Regions from separate parts of the Mediterraneibacter sp. 210702-DFI.5.30 genome, predicted to be linked through region 1. Evidence: predicted binding sites of a transcription regulator. Region 1 holds the regulator's gene; each other region holds the start of a gene.

Region 1 (6,060 bases):
GATGGAAGTTCCTTTTTCCACATCCTTTACAAAGCTGATATGGCTGATTAATTCCAGTGCCGGTTTCAGGTCAACAGCATCTTTTTTCACTTCATCTGACGGATACATTCCATAAATAGAGATTCCGGCTCTGGCAAGATCATGCTTCATATCTGGAAAATCAATAATTCCGGCACTGTTATCACAATCATAATAGGAGATCTGGACTCCATTTTTTTCTAACTGTTCTTTCATCCAGAGGAATTTTTCATGTTGGGTAAATGTATAAGACTTGTCAAATTCATCTGCCTTTGCAAAGTGTGTGAACATTCCTTCCATTTTAATATTAGGAAGTTTGCTGATTCTGGAAATTGTCTCAACACTCTCTTTGCTTACTTTGAATCCAATTCGTCCCATTCCTGTATCGATTTTTATGTGAAGAAATGCGGTCTTTCCTGACCTTACGGCAGCATCAGCCATTCCCTTGGCCATCTCTTCTGTATAAACTGCTGCACGGATTTCTTTTTCAACCATTTCTTCATACTCATCAGGAAAAACACAGCCAAGAATCAAGATTGGTTTCTTGATTCCATGTGCTCTTAAAGTTCTTGCTTCTCCCATGCATGCTACAGCGTAACCCCAGATATAAGGCGTTTCCTCAAACATTTCCGCAAGAGGAACTGCTCCGTGTCCGTATGCATCCGTCTTGATAACAGCTATTAAACGTCCCTCCTGACCAATGCGATTTTTCATCTGTTCCATATTATATGCAATTGCGTCCAGATTGATCCGGGCACATACTCTGTTATACTGTTTCATAATTTATCTGCACTCCTTTGCATTCTTCATTGCATCGGCCATGCCCTGAATTAGGTCTCTGGCTAATACGCTGTAACTTCCTTTGCTCTTTTTCGCTTCATCTCCACCACAGGCATGTAGGAAAACTCCCACAGTAGTGGCTTCAAATGGTGCCATATGCTGTGCAAGAAGTCCTGCAATCGTTCCGGCGAGAACGTCTCCGGAACCACCTTTTGCCATAGAGTTATTACCAGCGAGATTTACAAATCTCTGCCGATTTGTCTGTGCGACAACAGTACGACTGTCTTTTAACACACAGATTATGGATGATTTTGTATCCGGTCCGGATTGTTTTATGATCTGATCAAGTGCCTGGAAGCGATCTTCCATGATCGTATCAATACTCCATCCGGTCAGCCTTGACATTTCTTTCATATGTGGAGTTAAAATCACAGGTGCACAACATTGATTTAATAACTCTATATTCCTGCTCAGTAAATTAAGTCCATCGGCATCTATGACACATGGACAAGATACATTTTTCAATACATTTTTCAATATCTTTTCGGAAATCTGTCCCATTCCAAGTCCACAGCCAATACAAACCACATCAGCCCAGTCAAGAAGATGAGACAGTTGACTGTCATCATAAGAATCATAGCAGGATATGATTGCCTCCGGAAGAAGTTCCTGCAGTGCCAGACGGTTTTCACTTGCTGTATAAATCTGTACTAGACCGGCACCAACTGTATAGGCAGCACAGGCAGAAAGAAATGCAGCACCAGCCATCCCGGGACTTCCGGTGATCATAAGAACTTTTCCATAACTTCCCTTGTGCGAATTCATCATTCTCGAAGGAAGAAGTTTTTCAAGATCATTTTTGTCAAAGGTATAACAAACATCCAGGCGATTCGAAAAATATTTCGGATCAATTCCAATCGCAACCGGAATGCTCTCTCCTGCATACGACTTGCCAGGGAAAAGCTCACAGCCTAATTTTACACATGCCATACATACTGTAAGGTCGGCTCGAAATGCTGTCCCAAGAATCTTTCCTGTTGCAGCACAGATTCCGGATGGAATATCAACAGCAACTTTTTCTGCATCCTGAAGATTCATCCAGTCAATCACATCTTTATAATGTTCTGTGATTTCACGGCAGAGTCCAACACCAAATACAGCATCAATTATTACAGTATATTCTTCATCCGGGAATTCTGTGAATACAGAAATCCCCATATTTTCTACAATCTGTTTCTGACATCGACATTCTTCACTTAAAGAAGCTTCTTTCCCTGCAAATAGTACATCTGCATGCTTTCCCTGTTCGGTTAAGAGCCTTGCTACTGCAAATCCGTCGCCACCATTGTTGCCGCTTCCACAAACAATCAGACTTTTTTCTGTGGAAATATTTTTCTTATGCATTGTCTCGACAATCTGAAGTGCTGCACGTTCCATAAGTACAAGGGATGGAATCCCAATTTCATGAATTGTGTGTGCATCAGCTTCACTCATCTGCTTCCCATTTGGAAGATATCTCATGCTTATCGCCTGACCTTTCTAACATTATTAATTCCTTTTAACATGAACAGATGCTGCGAAACCTCCTTTTGTCAGTTGGTCCCACAGCATCCTTGCAGCTTTGCTAGATTCTATTCTTTATCCTGCTGACAAAGGTTGTAAGATAACTTCATCAGTGTGTCAGATAAATGTACGTTCTCAACGACCACATCCTTTGGAAGGGAAAGGTCTGTATGTGCAAAATTCCAAATTCCCTTCACACCGTTATCTACCAGAATATCAGCCACTTCAATTGCTTTTGATTTTGGAAGTGTCAGTGCAGCAATTTCAATGTCATTATTCTTAAGAAAATCTTCCAGTTCATCAACCATACGCACAGGAATCCCCCTGATCGTTACGCCTTCCAGTCGAGGATTCACATCGAAAAGACTTTTCAGAATAAATCCGCTTCTTTCGAAGGAAGCATAGTTTGCCAGTGCCTGTCCTAAATTACCGGCACCAATGATAATAAAATTATGACATCTATCCAATCCTAAGATCTTTCCAATCTCTGTATAAAGATATTTCACATTGTATCCGTACCCCTGCTGGCCGAATCCACCGAAATTATTCAGATCCTGACGTATCTGTGAAGCCGTTACATGCATCTTCTTACTCAAGTCACTGGATGAAATTCTCTCTACGCCAGCCTCCAGCAGATCTCCCAGATATCTGTAGTACCTCGGAAGTCTGGAAATGACTGCGCGTGATATCTTTCTTTGTTCCAATTTTTAGCCCTCCACTCTTAAACTACTCTTTATTATATAAAAGAGTTAAAGTTCTGTCAAACTTTTGTTTTGCAAAAACCTTTAAAATCCATATATTTTCCTTGTATTTTCGACATTTTTCTATATAATGATAATGTTAGAAGTCAAAAAACGAGGTGAAAATATATGATACTCGCATGTCACAATATAGAAAAAGCGTTTGGGGAACGCGAAATTGTACGAGACGGCTCCTTTCATATTGAAGATCGTGAGAAAGCTGCTCTTGTCGGTGTGAACGGCGCCGGGAAATCAACAATCCTTAAGATGATCATCGGAGAAGAACCTCTTGATGGTGGAGATGTTATTCTCGCGAAAGGAAAGACACTCGGTTATCTTGCGCAGCGTCAGGATTTAAAATCCGGAAATACCATTTATGAGGAAGTAAAAAGTGCAAAGGCGGATATTTTTGCAATGGAAGCTCAGATTCGTTCCATTGAACATGAACTGAAGCATCTGGAGGGTGAGGAATTGCAGAGCCGCCTGGAGACCTACAATCGTCTACAGTCTGAATTTGATGCAAGAAACGGTTATGCCTGTGAAAGTGAGATTACAGGTGTATTAAAGGGACTTGGGTTTACGGAAGACGATTTTAATAAACAGACAGATACACTTTCAGGAGGTCAGAAGACCCGTGTTTCTCTCGGAAAATTACTGCTTACAAGTCCGGATATCCTCCTGCTTGATGAGCCGACAAACCACCTGGATCTGAATTCCATTGCCTGGCTGGAAACATATCTGATCAATTATTCCGGAGCGGTATTTATCGTCTCCCATGACCGTTATTTCCTGAATCGTGTTGTCACAAAAGTTGTTGAGATTGACAATGCACAGGTTCGCATGTACCTTGGAAATTATAAAGATTATGCAATGAAAAAACAGCAGATCCGAGATGCACAGCTGAAAGAATACATGAATCAGCAGCGTGAGATCAAACATCAGCAGGCTGTTATTGATAAATTAAAGTCTTTCAATCGTGAAAAATCAATCAAACGTGCAGAGAGTCGTGAGAAAATGCTTGACAGGATTACGCCATTGGACAAACCGGTTGACAGTACGAAAGAAATGCATTTTACGCTGGAACCATCGCAGATCAGCGGAAATGATGTTCTTACAGTGGAACATCTCTCAAAGCAATTTGACAGTCAGGTTCTCTTCAGTGATATCAGTTTTGAAATCAAACGTGGCGAACATGTCGCTGTGATTGGTGATAACGGAACCGGAAAGACAACACTTTTAAAGATCATTAATCAGGTTATCGCAGCGGATCAGGGCGAATTCACACTTGGATCCAAAGTGACGATTGGTTATTACGACCAGGAACATCACGTACTTCATGATGATAAGACCATTTTTGATGAGATTTCTGATGACTATCCTGATCTTACCAATACACAGATCAGAAATACACTCGCTGCATTCCAGTTTACCGGAGATGAAGTGTTCAAAGAAATTCATACGTTAAGCGGTGGAGAAAAAGGCCGCGTATCACTTGCCAAACTTATGCTTTCGGAAGCAAATTTTCTAATCCTTGATGAGCCAACCAACCATCTGGATATTACTTCCAAAGAAATTCTGGAAGAAGCATTAAATAACTACAGCGGAACGATACTTTATGTATCCCATGACCGTTATTTTATCAATCAGACCGCCTCCCGGATCCTTGAACTGGTGAATCAGACATTTGTTAATTACATCGGAAACTACGATTATTATCTGGAGAAAAAAGAAGCACTGACACTTGCTTATGCTTCTGGAAATGAAACAAATGCAGAAAATGTATCCAATTCAGGCAATTCTGCTGCATCCACTCCTGCTTCGGATTCAAAATTAAGCTGGCAGGAACAGAAGGAACAGCAGGCACGTGAACGTAAACGGAAAAATGAGTTGAAGAAAACAGAGGAAGAAATTGCAAAACTTGAAGATCGCAACACAGAGATTGACGAGGAACTGACGAAAGAGGAAGTTTATTCGAACTCTATTGAGTGCCAGAAACTTTCAACAGAACGCGCTGCAAATGAAGCAAGATTAGAAGAATTGTATGAATTGTGGGAAGAATTAGCAGAATAATGAATCTGCATAACAGTAATCGCCTGACAGCTACTATTTATGGTAACTGTCAGGCGATTTGTTTTAAGATTACATTTTCAAATTTAGTCAAACTCGAATTGGGATCAAGGTTTGTTTCTATACTGTACCGGTGTGATATTATACAGTTTTTTAAATGTTCTGTTAAAATGCTCTACATTCTGATATCCCACAGATTCTGCAATACTTTCTACAGTTGCACTGCTGCTCTTAAGCATTGCTCTTGCCTTTTTCATACGGATTTCTTTCAGAATATCTCCGAATGTCATTCCTGATTTTTCTTTAATATATTTTGACAAATATGGTTTTGAAAGGAAGAACTTCTCAGCAAGATCGTCCAATGTAACTTCTTTATAATTTGCGTAAATATAATTTGTAATATCTAATAATCTTTCATCCTTGCATGTCTGGGATCTCTGTACGCTATCCAATTTATTCACTGCAACAACGAGTGCTTCAATAGATGCTTTGATAATATCGGCATCAACTCCGACACCCCAGTAACGCTTCTTGTTGGAAATAACACCGACATAAGCAACAGCTCTGGAAGAAGATCCTTTTGTCAAAGAATGCTCCTCGTAAAATGCAAGTTCAAATTCGATATCAAAATAATGCTTGATCGCATTGCTGACAGCATCCAGACGTCCGTTTCCAACACCTGTGATCTTGCGGTTGCTTCCATTGTGGTGAATCGTTGCTTCTGCGACAATTCCATCTTCTTGTTTAAAGTGGCATTCATCAACACTGAAAATTGGTTTCGCATTGATGTAATGGTCTTCAAAGATATGATATACATTGTCTGGTGTAAGTTCTTCGTGAGCCTTGTCGGAAACATCTTTTACAAGATATCCGACTTCTTCTCTCATCTTTT
Region 2 (6,060 bases), on a different contig from region 1:
TTGTAGGTATGTCCGGAGGAGTTGACTCCTCTGTGGCAGCCTGGCTTTTAAAAGAGCAGGGCTATGATGTGATCGGTGTGACGATGCAGATCTGGCAGGATGAAGACAACGTCGTTCAGGAAGAGAATGGAGGCTGCTGCGGGCTCAGTGCAGTGGATGATGCAAGACGGGTTGCGGCGTCTATAGGAATTCCTTATTATGTAATGAACTTTAAACAGGAATTTCAGAAAAATGTTATTGATTACTTTACAGAAGAGTATCTCAACGGAAGAACACCAAATCCATGTATTGCCTGTAACCGCTATGTGAAATGGGAAGCTCTTTTGCAGAGAAGTCTTTCAATTGGAGCAGATTATATTGCAACAGGACATTATGCAAGGATTGATAAGCTCCCGAACGGAAGATATGCAATCCGCAGATCTGCAACGCTTGCGAAAGACCAGACTTATGCACTTTATAATCTGACACAGGAACAGCTGGAACATACATTGATGCCGGTTGGAAATTATTCAAAAGATCAGATCCGTGAGATGGCAGAAAAAATCGGACTGCAGGTGGCAAATAAACCGGATAGTCAGGATATCTGTTTTGTTCCGGATGGAGACTATGCATCTTTTATTGAAGAAAACGCAGATGCTCCGATTCGTCAGGGAAATTTCGTGACACCGGATGGGAAGATCCTTGGAAAACACAAAGGAATCATTCATTATACAGTAGGACAGCGTAAAGGACTTGGGCTTGCATTAGGGTATCCTGCATTTGTACTGGAGATACGTCCGGAGACAGATGAAGTTGTAATCGGAACGTATGAAGAATCATTGACGCATACACTGCGTGCCAATGAGTTGAATTTTATGAGCGTGGAAGATCTTACAGAACCGATGCGTGTGTTTGCAAAGATTCGTTATAACCACAAAGGAGCCTGGTGTACCGTGGAGAAGACAGGAGAAGATGAGATTACCTGTACATTCGATGAACCAATCCGTGCAGTGACACCGGGACAGGCAGTTGTTCTTTATGATGGTGAGTATGTATTAGGAGGCGGCACAATATTATGATAACATGTGATGCTCATATGCATACAAGATTTTCAGAAGACAGTGATTCTTCAGTGCACTCCATGCTTGATGCAGCGGTGAATAAAGGAATGCAGGCAGTCTGCATCACGGATCATCTTGATAAAGACTTTCCAGAAACACCGGATTTTCCGGTGGGTGCATTTGTGTTCGACCTAGATGAATATTTCAGTAGACTGACGCAATTAAAAACAGAATATCAGAAAAAACTGGAAGTCCGAATCGGTGTAGAGATCGGACTTCAGCCACACCTGGGAGAATATTATAAAGAACTGACAGAAAAATATCCGTTTGATTTTGTGATCGGTTCAGTACATCTTATCCATGGACAGGATCCGTATTATCGTGGATTTTTTGAAGGACGAAGTGATGAAGAGGCTTATCATGAAGCATTTGAGGTGACAGTTGAAAATCTGAAAAAAATAGATTCCTTTGATAGTTTGGGACATTTGGACTATGTTGTCCGTTATGGCGCACATCAGGCAGAAGGATATTCTTATAGAAAATATGCAGACGAGATCGATGAGATACTAAAGCATCTGATCAGTCATGGAAAAGGACTTGAGATGAATATGGCAGGAATGAAATATGGTCTCGGATTCCCGAATCCACATCCGGATGTTATCAGAAGATACAAGGAGCTTGGTGGTGAAATTGTCACAATCGGAGCGGATGCACACCGTCCGGAACATGTCGCTTTTGACTTTGACAAGGCTGGCGAGATACTTATAAGCTGTGGTTTTAGTTATTATGCAGAATTTAAGGGGCGGAAACCGATATTTAAGAGAATTGTTCCATAAAAATCGAATTATATGGATTTAAGGGTTGAATTTTTGTTTCTGTTTTAGTACAATGAATCTAGTTGATGAATATTTAACAAATATCGCATTGTTATATTCATCGCCATGGCTGGAGACACAGTCATAAATTTTTTAAAACTTTTAGGAGGAATTAATCATGGCAGTAAAAGTAGCGATTAATGGTTTTGGACGTATCGGACGTCTTGCTTTCAGACAGATGTTCGGAGCAGAAGGATATGAGGTAGTAGCAATCAACGACCTTACATCTCCTAAGATGCTTGCTCACTTATTAAAATATGACTCAACTCAGGGAACATACGCTCTTGCAGATACAGTAGAGGCAGGAGAGGATTCCATCACAGTTGACGGAAAAGAGATCAAGATCTACGCAAAAGCTAACGCAGCTGAACTTCCTTGGGGAGAAATCGGTGTTGACGTTGTTCTGGAGTGTACAGGATTCTACACATCCAAAGCAAAAGCTCAGGCTCACATCGATGCAGGTGCTAAGAAAGTAGTTATTTCTGCTCCAGCTGGAAATGACCTTCCGACAATCGTTTACAATGTAAACCACGAGACACTTTCAAAAGATGAGAACATCATCTCCGCAGCTTCTTGTACAACAAACTGCCTGGCTCCGATGGCAAAAGCTCTTAACGACCTTGCAGCAATCAAGTCCGGTATCATGTGTACAATCCACGCTTACACAGGAGATCAGATGACACTTGATGGACCGCAGAGAAAAGGTGATCTTAGAAGATCCCGTGCAGCTGCAGTTAACATCGTACCAAACAGCACAGGTGCTGCTAAGGCAATCGGTCTTGTTATCCCAGAACTGAACGGAAAACTGATCGGATCTGCTCAGCGTGTTCCTACACCAACAGGTTCTACAACAATCCTTACAGCAGTAGTTGACGGAGAAGTTACAGTTGATCAGATCAACGAGGCTATGAAGGCTGCTTCCAACGAGTCCTTCGGATACAACACAGATCAGATCGTATCCAGCGATATCGTAGGAATGAGATATGGTTCACTGTTTGATGCTACTCAGACAATGGCTCTTCCAGTTGGCGATGGTACAACAGAGGTTCAGGTTGTTTCATGGTATGACAACGAGAACTCTTACACAAGCCAGATGGTAAGAACAATCAAATACTTTGGAAAACTTCTTGAGGCTTAATTCTTTTTGAGAAATTAGAATCTCAGAGATTTATCTGAATTATTGACTCACAATGGGGTCCGGTCTTATTGTAGGACCGGACTCCATTTTCTTTGTGCAGAACAGATTCTGCACGTGAAAGTGACAGGAAATAGAAATACAGGAGGCTATGAAAAATGGCAGCACTTAATAAAAAATCCGTAGATGATATCAATGTAAAAGGAAAAAGAGTTCTTGTAAGATGTGATTTCAACGTACCTCTTCAGGATGGAAAGATTACAGATGAGAACCGTATCGTGGCAGCTCTTCCTACAATCAAGAAGCTGATCGCTGATGGAGGAAAAGTAATCCTTTGCTCCCACCTTGGAAAACCGAAGGGAGAGCCAAAGCCGGAGCTTTCACTTGCACCAGTAGCAGTAAGACTTTCTGAGCTCCTCGGACAGGAAGTTAAATTTGCAGCTGATCCGGAAGTAGTTGGACCAAACGCAAAAGCAGCTGTTGAAGCTATGAAAGATGGAGATGTTATCCTTCTTGAAAATACACGTTACAGAGCAGAAGAGACAAAGAATGGTGAAGCATTCAGCAAAGATCTTGCATCTCTTTGTGATGTATTTGTAAACGATGCATTCGGAACAGCTCATAGAGCACACTGCTCTAACGTAGGTGTTACACAGTTTGTTGACACAGCAGTTGTTGGATATCTTATGCAGAAAGAAATCGATTTCCTTGGAAACGCAGTAGAGAATCCGGAAAGACCATTCGTTGCAATTCTTGGAGGATCTAAAGTATCCAGTAAGATTTCCGTAATCAACAACCTTCTTGACAAAGTTGATACACTCATCATCGGTGGTGGAATGTGCTATACATTTACAAAAGCTCAGGGCGGAAGCGTAGGAAATTCCCTTCTTGAGGAAGATTACTTACAGTATGCACTTGACATGGTTAAGAAAGCAGAGGAGAAAGGTGTTAAACTTCTTCTTCCAGTAGATGCTGTTGCAGCAGATGCTTTCTCTAACGATGCAAATACAAAAGTTGTAGCTCAGAACGAGATCCCGGACGGATGGATGGGTCTTGATATCGGACCTAAGACAGCTGAGATGTTCGCTGATGCTGTTAAATCTGCGAAGACAGTTGTATGGAACGGACCAATGGGATGCTTCGAGATGCCGAAATTCGCTGAAGGAACAAAGGCAGTAGCAGAAGCACTTGCCAACACAGATGCTGTAACAATCATCGGTGGTGGAGATTCTGCAGCAGCTGTTAACCAGCTTGGATATGGTGATAAGATGACACATATCTCTACAGGTGGTGGAGCTTCTCTTGAATTCCTCGAAGGAAAAGAACTTCCGGGAGTAGCGGCAGCTAACGATAAATAATAAGAATCTGTAATTACAGATTAGAAGAAACCCGTGTTGTTACATTTCACACGGGTTCTGAATATAAAATTCAAGGAGATAAGAACAATGGCAAGAAAGAAAATTATTGCAGGAAACTGGAAAATGAACAAAACTCCAAGCGAGGCAGTTGCACTTGTAGAAGAGTTAAAACCACTCGTAGCTAACGAAGACGTAGATGTCGTATTCTGCGTACCGGCTATTGATATTGTACCAGTTGTAGAGGCTGCTAAGGGAACAAACATCCAGGTTGGAGCTGAGAACATGTATTTTGAGGAGAGCGGAGCTTACACAGGTGAGATTTCCCCGAATATGCTTGTAGATGCAGGTGTTAAATATGTAGTTCTCGGACATTCTGAGAGAAGAGAGTACTTCGGTGAGACAAACGAAGATGTAAATAAGAAAATCCTGAAAGCATTTGAGCATGGTATTACACCAATCATGTGCTGTGGAGAAACTCTTGAGCAGAGAGAGCAGGGCGTAACAATGGACTTCATCCGTCAGCAGGTTAAGGTTGGATTCCAGGGTGTTACAGCAGATCAGGCTAAGACAGCAGTTATCGCTTACGAGCCAATCTGGGCAATCGGAACAGGAAAGACAGCTACAACAGAGCAGGCTGAAGAAGTTTGTGCAGGAATCCGTGCTTGCATCGCAGAAGTATATGATGAAGCTACAGCAGAAGCAATCCGTATCCAGTACGGCGGATCTGTAAACGCAGCTACAGCTCCTGAGCTTTTTGCACAGGCTAACATCGATGGAGGTCTTGTAGGTGGAGCTTCCCTTAAGGCTGACTTCGGAAAGATCGTTAACTACAAATAATAAGATCTAAGGCTGTTTCATTATAACAGATAATTAAGAAAGGTCATCTGGTCAGAAAGATATTTATATTGCCGGGCACAAGTAGTGCAGACAGTAGCGATATAGATAGCAATTCTGACAGGATGGCCTTTTTTCTTGACTTTGAAAATCATTTGAGTGTATCATAGAGGAGATTGATAAAATAATGTAACAGCTTAATGAAGAAAATAAAGCAATTAAGAAAAGGGAATATAAAAGATAGGAGATTAAGAAGCTATGGTAGGAATTATCGGAGCGATGGAAGAAGAAGTCCGTGAGCTGATCGAGGATATGACAGAATGCGAGATGCAGGAAAAGGCATCCATGAAATTTTATAAAGGTCAGCTTTATGGAAAAGAAGCAGTTGTTGTACAGAGCGGAATCGGTAAAGTGAACGCGGGAATCTGTACACAGATCCTTGCAGACTTTTATCAGGTGGATCAGCTGATTAATACAGGTGTAGCCGGTTCTCTGGATGCAGAGATCAATATCGGAGATATTGTTGTATCTACAGATGCAGTAGAGCATGATATGGATGTCAGTGCATTGGGAGATCCTGTCGGACAGGTGCCGCGTATGGATGTATTTGCATTTCCGGCAGATAAAGAACTTGTGAGAAAAGCAGTGGAAGCAAATAAAAAGGCGAATTCAGATATTCGTACATTTACAGGAAGAGTTGCAAGCGGAGACCAGTTTATTTCTGAAAAAGAAGTAAAAGAACGTATTGTTAATAATTTTGGTGCGAAATGTGCTGAGATGGAAGGAGCAGCAATTGCTCACGGTGCGTATTTGAATCA
Region 3 (6,060 bases), on a different contig from region 1:
TGCTATATCCAAGATTAAAAGAAATGTTGGAGAATGAACTGGCGAGAATCGGGCATGACGAGATTAAAATTGTCGGTTACATGCCGGAAAATGAAGCTTTTCATCTGGAAAGCCGTCATCTGGGACTTGTAACACCGCAGGAAATGGAAAATCTGCAGGAGAAGGTAAGACAGGCGGGAGAAATTCTGGCAAAAACAGTGGATCTTGAATTGCTGGAAAAGATTGCCGGTGAAGCAGCAGTATGGAAAACAGAAGTTATTGAAGAATCGGAGAAAATTGGATATTTAAAAAGTAAGAACGATCCAGTCCGAATCGCAGTGGCGCGGGACGAAGCTTTCTGTTTTTATTACAAAGATAACCTTGAACTATTAGAAAGCCTTGATTGTGAAGTGGTGGAATTCAGTCCGCTTCATGATAAAAAACTTCCTGAAAATGTGAAAGGAATTCTTCTCGGTGGCGGTTATCCTGAACTGTATGGAAAAGAATTGGCAGAAAATCAGAGCATGCTTGAATCAATAAGAAGAGCATTGGATGATAAGATTCCATGTCTGGCAGAGTGTGGCGGATTTATGTATCTTCATGAAGAAATGGAGGATGCAGATGGAAATGTTTGGAAATTAGTAGGGCGAATCCATGGAAAAACATTTCCGGCAGGTAAACTGGTTCGATTTGGATATGTGAATTTGCAGAGAAGTCCTGATGAGAATCCAATCTCTGAGTTTAAAGAACAGAAGAGCTTAGCGAACAGCTGGATTCTTCCGGGGGAAAACATCCGTGCACACGAGTTTCATTACTGGGATAGCACAGACAGTGGAAGTGACTGTCTTGCTGTCAAGCCGGATGGAAAGAGAAAATGGGAATGCATGCATCTGGAAGAGAATCTCGTGGCGGGATATCCGCATTTGTATTACCCATCTTGTAAAGAATTTGCGGAGCGTTTTGTAGAAAAATGCAGAAGCGGTTACAGAGAATAGAACAAAGAGAAACAGCAACAGATGTCGTTATAATAACATCTGCTGCTGTTTTTTTAGGCTCTATGAAATATCCAGATCAATCGGTTCGTCCAAATGTTCGGAAACATATTTTCCATTTTTCTTCCGCTGCCTGACGCACTCAGTCAGAAGATATTCAATCTGACCGTTTACGGAACGAAAATCATCTTCTGCCCAGGCTGCGATTGCGTCATACAGTTTAGCGGAGAGACGGAGAGGAACCTGCTTCTTTTTATTATCTTTTTCAGCCATCTCTAGTACAGACTTCCGGAATTAATGATTGGCTGTGTGTCATGGTTTCCACACAGAACTACGAGCAAATTGGATACCATAGCAGCCTTACGTTCTTCATCCAGTTCTACCACTTCTTTTTCACTTAATTGATCCAAAGCCATTTCAACCATGCCGACTGCTCCGTCTACAATCATCTTTCTTGCATCGATGATAGCGGAAGCCTGCTGACGCTGGAGCATGACAGCAGCGATTTCCGGTGCATAAGCAAGATATGTGATTCTTGCTTCGATGATCTCAAGCCCTGCGTCTGTCACTTTCGTCTGGATCTCTTCACGGATTCGCGCTGCAACAATCTCACTGGAGCCACGGAGACTTCCCTCATCAGCCTTTCCGTCACCGGTTGTATCGACATCAGGAGCAGTGTCATATGGATAGATGCGGACAATATTACGAAGAGCACCATCACACTGAAGTGAGAGATATTCTTTGTAATTATCAACATTAAAGACAGCTTTCGCAGTATCTACAACACGCCATGTTACGGCAATACCAATCTCAATCGGATTTCCGAGACAGTCATTGATCTTCTGTCGGGAGTTGTTCAGTGTCATAACCTTGAGAGAAATCTTTTTGCTTGAAGACTCTTCAGTGGTTCCTGTTGTAGAAACACCCAGGAGACTGGAAAGATTTGCTCCCTTCTTGGAATTGTTATCAACATCTCCACTCTGACTCAACTTTGTCTTGGAAGCAGGGTTTACACTGGTACAGAATGGATTAACAAAATAGAATCCGGCTTCTTTCAGTGTACCGATATAATTTCCGAAAAGTGTAAGAACCAGGGCCTCCTGCGGTTTCAACACTTTCAGTCCAAGGAATGGAATCCATCCAATACATAGCCAGATAATACTGATAACCAGTCCAGCGATAACCGGTGGAGCTGAGAATTCATGTTCCAGTGCAATTGCAGACAGAATACATCCTGCTATTGCGATCAGATAGAGCAGACAAAAGAGCAGAAGCATTCCCATTCCGTTTTTCTTATTTGATAATATTTTTTCATTCATAGTGATTCCTCCTCTGGAAATAAAATGAAATTTATTTGATATCATTATGATATCACTTTTAGAAAAAGAAGTCAACAAGAACAAAGAATGTGCCTTGGTACATTCTTGCGCCTGCGGCGGTTGCTTGCGACACCTACCTTGTACGCCGCAGTGCGCATCCTGAGCGGAGCGTTTTTTATATATTAGGAAAGGACTTTCCTAATATATAAAAAAGCTGTGAAAGATAAGCAATTTCATCTTTCACAGCTTTTTTATATATTTATTCTATCAATCCCAGAATTTTGGAATACAAGAACAATCTTACAGCTGAGGACCTGCAGCAACAAGTGCTTTACCAGCTTCATTTCCTTCGTATTTAACGAAGTTCTTGATGAATCTCTGAGCAAGGTCTTTTGCCTTAACATCCCACTCAGCAGCGTCAGCGTATGTGTCACGAGGATCAAGGATTCCTGTGTCAACACCCTCAAGCTCTGTAGGTACTTCGAAGTTGAAGTATGGGATTGTCTTTGTAGGAGCTTTGTTGATTGCTCCGTTAAGGATAGCGTCGATGATTCCACGAGTATCTTTAATGGAGATACGTTTTCCTGTTCCGTTCCATCCTGTGTTAACAAGGTAAGCCTTAGCTCCGCTAACTTCCATCTTCTTAACAAGTTCCTCTGCATATTTTGTAGGATGCAGTTCAAGGAATGCCTGTCCGAAGCAAGCTGAGAATGTTGGTGTAGGCTCTGTAATTCCACGCTCTGTACCAGCAAGTTTTGCTGTAAATCCAGACAGGAAGTAGTACTGTGTCTGATCCTCTGTCAGGATAGATACCGGAGGAAGTACTCCGAAAGCGTCTGCAGACAGGAAGATTACATTCTTAGCTGCCGGTGCAGAAGATACTGGACGAACGATGTTCTTAATGTGGTTGATCGGGTAAGATACACGAGTGTTCTCTGTTACGCTCTTGTCGGCAAAGTCGATCTTTCCGTTCTCATCAAGTGTAACGTTCTCAAGAAGAGCGTCACGAACGATTGCGTTGTAGATGTCTGGCTCAGACTCTTTGTCAAGGTTGATAACCTTAGCGTAGCATCCGCCCTCGAAGTTGAATACTCCGTTGTCATCCCAACCGTGCTCGTCATCACCGATGAGGAGTCTCTTAGGATCTGTGGAAAGTGTTGTCTTACCTGTTCCTGAAAGACCGAAGAAGATTGCTGTGTTCTCTCCGTTGAGGTCTGTGTTAGCTGAGCAGTGCATGGAAGCAATTCCCTTAAGTGGAAGGAAGTAGTTCATCATAGAGAACATACCTTTCTTCATCTCTCCGCCGTACCATGTGTTAACGATAACCTGCTCTTTGCTTGTGATGTTGAAAAGTACAGCTGTCTCAGAGTTAAGTCCGAGCTCTTTGTAGTTCTCAACTTTAGCTTTGGAAGCATTGTAAACAACGAAATCTGGCTCGAAGTTCTCAAGTTCTTCCTCTGTTGGCTGAATGAACATATTTGTTACGAAATGTGCCTGCCAAGCTACTTCAACGATAAAACGGATTGCCATACGAGTATCTTTGTTAGCACCGCAGAATGCATCTACAACGAAAAGTCTCTTGTTAGAGAGCTCTTTGATTGCGATATCTTTAACAGCTGCCCAAGCTTCTTCTGTAGCTGGGTGGTTGTCGTTCTTGTATTCATCAGATGTCCACCAAACTGTATCTTTGGAGTTCTCATCCATAACGATGAATTTATCTTTAGGAGAACGTCCTGTGTAAACACCTGTCATAACATTGACAGCACCGAGTTCACTTTCCTGTCCTTTTTCAAAACCTTCAAGTTCCGGTTTTGTCTCTTCTTCGAATAATAATTCGTAGGAAGGGTTGTATACGACTTCTGTTGTTCCAGTAATGCCATACTTACTTAAATCAATTTTTGCCATCTTACATATACCTCTTTCTTTCTAATGATAGAATAAAATGCTGCTCATGCAAGCTTTTCATATCCTTTTTTAATTATACATATTATGTGAAGAAAATCAATAAAAATCCCGTAAATTTTTTAACAAAGAACTGGGAAAAATGAAAGATTTCATATTAAAAATGCAAGAAGAAAAAAGAAAAATGTCAAAAAATGAAAAATTACAAGGAAAATATGACAGATTCCGTTGCTTTTTTATATATCAGAATGAAAAAAATTATGATAAAATAGGAGAATGATGCCAGAAAATGCGAAAAAAACTGGCTTGTGAAGTTAGAAAGACAAACTATAGATCAGAAGAAAATAATAAGAAAAGCAGACATAACAATGGTAGATGATGAAAGAAAAACGACAAAAAATGAAAAGATGTCGATGAAAGAAAATGAAAGATTATTGATTGAAAAATTCAAAATGATAAAACCGGTGGAGAAATCCTATGAAGAACAGGCAAAAAGACGATGGAAAACAGTTGCAAAACCACTGTTCAGCTTAGGAAAACTGGAAGATGCCGTGATCCGGATGGCAGGAATCCGAAGAGAAGCAGATTTTGAGATTAAAAAGAAAGGATTACTGATCTTTTGTGCGGATAATGGAGTTGTTTCAGAGGGAGTGACCCAGACCGGACAGGAAGTGACAGCAATCGTTGCGGATAATTTTACAAAATGTGCGACGAGCGTATGTATTATGGCAGAGACCGCCGGAGTGGACTTATTTCCAATCGATATCGGAATGGTGACAGATGTTCCGTCGGTGACAGATCCGGAAGACAAAGTGATGTACGGAACAAAGAATATGGCGATGGAACCTGCAATGTCAAGAGAACAGGCTGCACAAGCCGTTCTTATTGGCATACGAAAGGTCAAAGAGCTGGCAGAACAAGGGTATGATCTGATCGCAACCGGTGAGATGGGGATTGGAAATACAACGACCAGCAGTGCTGTTGTGTCCGTTCTGCTTGATGAAAGTGTAGAAAATGTGACAGGGAGAGGCGCAGGCCTTAGTTCAGAAGGGCTGAATAGAAAGATTCGTGCAATTGAGAGAGCAATTGAAAAGCATCAGCCGGACAAGGAAGATATTTTAGATGTCTTGTCCAAAGTCGGAGGGCTTGATATTGCCGGAATGGCAGGTGCATTTCTCGGAGGTGCGATCTATCATATTCCGGTTCTGATCGATGGGTTCATCTCTTCTGCAGCGGCATTGTGCGCAGTGCGTATGGTTCCTGAGACGGCGGATTATATCCTGGCATCACATTGCTCCGGAGAGCCGGCGGGGCGAATGGTCTTAGAAGAGCTGAAACTTCCATATCTGATTGATGCGAAGATGTCTCTTGGAGAAGGTAGTGGTGCAGTTGCAGCAATTCCACTTCTTGAGATGGGTGTGAATGTTTATCGGAAGATGAGTACTTTTGAAGAGATTAAAGTAGAGCAGTATGAAGAACTTAAGTGAAGATGAGGAGTAAGAAAAATGTGGTTATTGAACGCAATGATCATTGCAATCGCTATGTATTCTAAGATTCCGATGCCGCGGGTTGACTGGAATGAAAAAAATATGAGATATGCGATGTGCTTTTTCCCATTGGTCGGAGTTATAATTGGAGTATTGGAAATAGTTGCCGGGAACCTGATCACAGTATGGAAGGGAGAAGGAACTTTCTTTCATGCAGTTGTACTGACTTTGATTCCGGTTTTTATAACAGGAGGAATTCATCTGGATGGATTCGCAGATACAATGGACGCAAAAAGTTCTTATGGAGACCGGGAGAAGAAACTGGAGATTCTGAAGGATCCTCATACGGGAGCATTTGCGATCATCAGTCTTTGTTGTTAC

Evidence for each region. The regulator Rex, encoded in region 1, represses fermentation and respiration genes when NADH is low (regulators of the CRP and FNR family bind a similar motif). The targets are predictions, from matches to a motif close to ATTGTTAANTANTTAACAAT.
Region 2: gap (type I glyceraldehyde-3-phosphate dehydrogenase) is a predicted target of Rex. The motif match lies at 1,938-1,957, and genes of this name have one in related genera.
Region 3: pckA (phosphoenolpyruvate carboxykinase (ATP)) is a predicted target of Rex. The motif match lies at 4,376-4,395, and genes of this name have one in related genera.

Annotation. Positions count from the first base shown of each region.
Region 1 covers NZ_JAJCME010000006.1:191,794-197,853, forward strand. The annotation lists gene alr (alanine racemase) at 1-798, opposite strand, end outside; gene LI126_RS08615 (NAD(P)H-hydrate dehydratase) at 802-2,319, opposite strand; gene LI126_RS08620 (redox-sensing transcriptional repressor Rex) at 2,430-3,065, opposite strand; gene abc-f (ribosomal protection-like ABC-F family protein) at 3,231-5,171, shown strand; gene LI126_RS08630 (2-isopropylmalate synthase) at 5,276-6,060, opposite strand, start outside.
Region 2 covers NZ_JAJCME010000014.1:72,270-78,329, reverse strand. The annotation lists gene mnmA (tRNA 2-thiouridine(34) synthase MnmA) at 1-1,058, shown strand, start outside; gene LI126_RS12790 (histidinol-phosphatase HisJ family protein) at 1,055-1,876, shown strand; gene gap (type I glyceraldehyde-3-phosphate dehydrogenase) at 2,034-3,053, shown strand; gene LI126_RS12780 (phosphoglycerate kinase) at 3,209-4,408, shown strand; gene tpiA (triose-phosphate isomerase) at 4,496-5,245, shown strand; gene LI126_RS12770 (5'-methylthioadenosine/adenosylhomocysteine nucleosidase) at 5,501-6,060, shown strand, end outside.
Region 3 covers NZ_JAJCME010000003.1:274,858-280,917, reverse strand. The annotation lists gene LI126_RS04970 (cobyrinate a,c-diamide synthase) at 1-974, shown strand, start outside; gene LI126_RS04965 (hypothetical protein) at 1,035-1,244, opposite strand; gene LI126_RS04960 (SPFH domain-containing protein) at 1,247-2,290, opposite strand; gene pckA (phosphoenolpyruvate carboxykinase (ATP)) at 2,591-4,195, opposite strand; gene cobT (nicotinate-nucleotide--dimethylbenzimidazole phosphoribosyltransferase) at 4,561-5,679, shown strand; gene cobS (adenosylcobinamide-GDP ribazoletransferase) at 5,698-6,060, shown strand, end outside.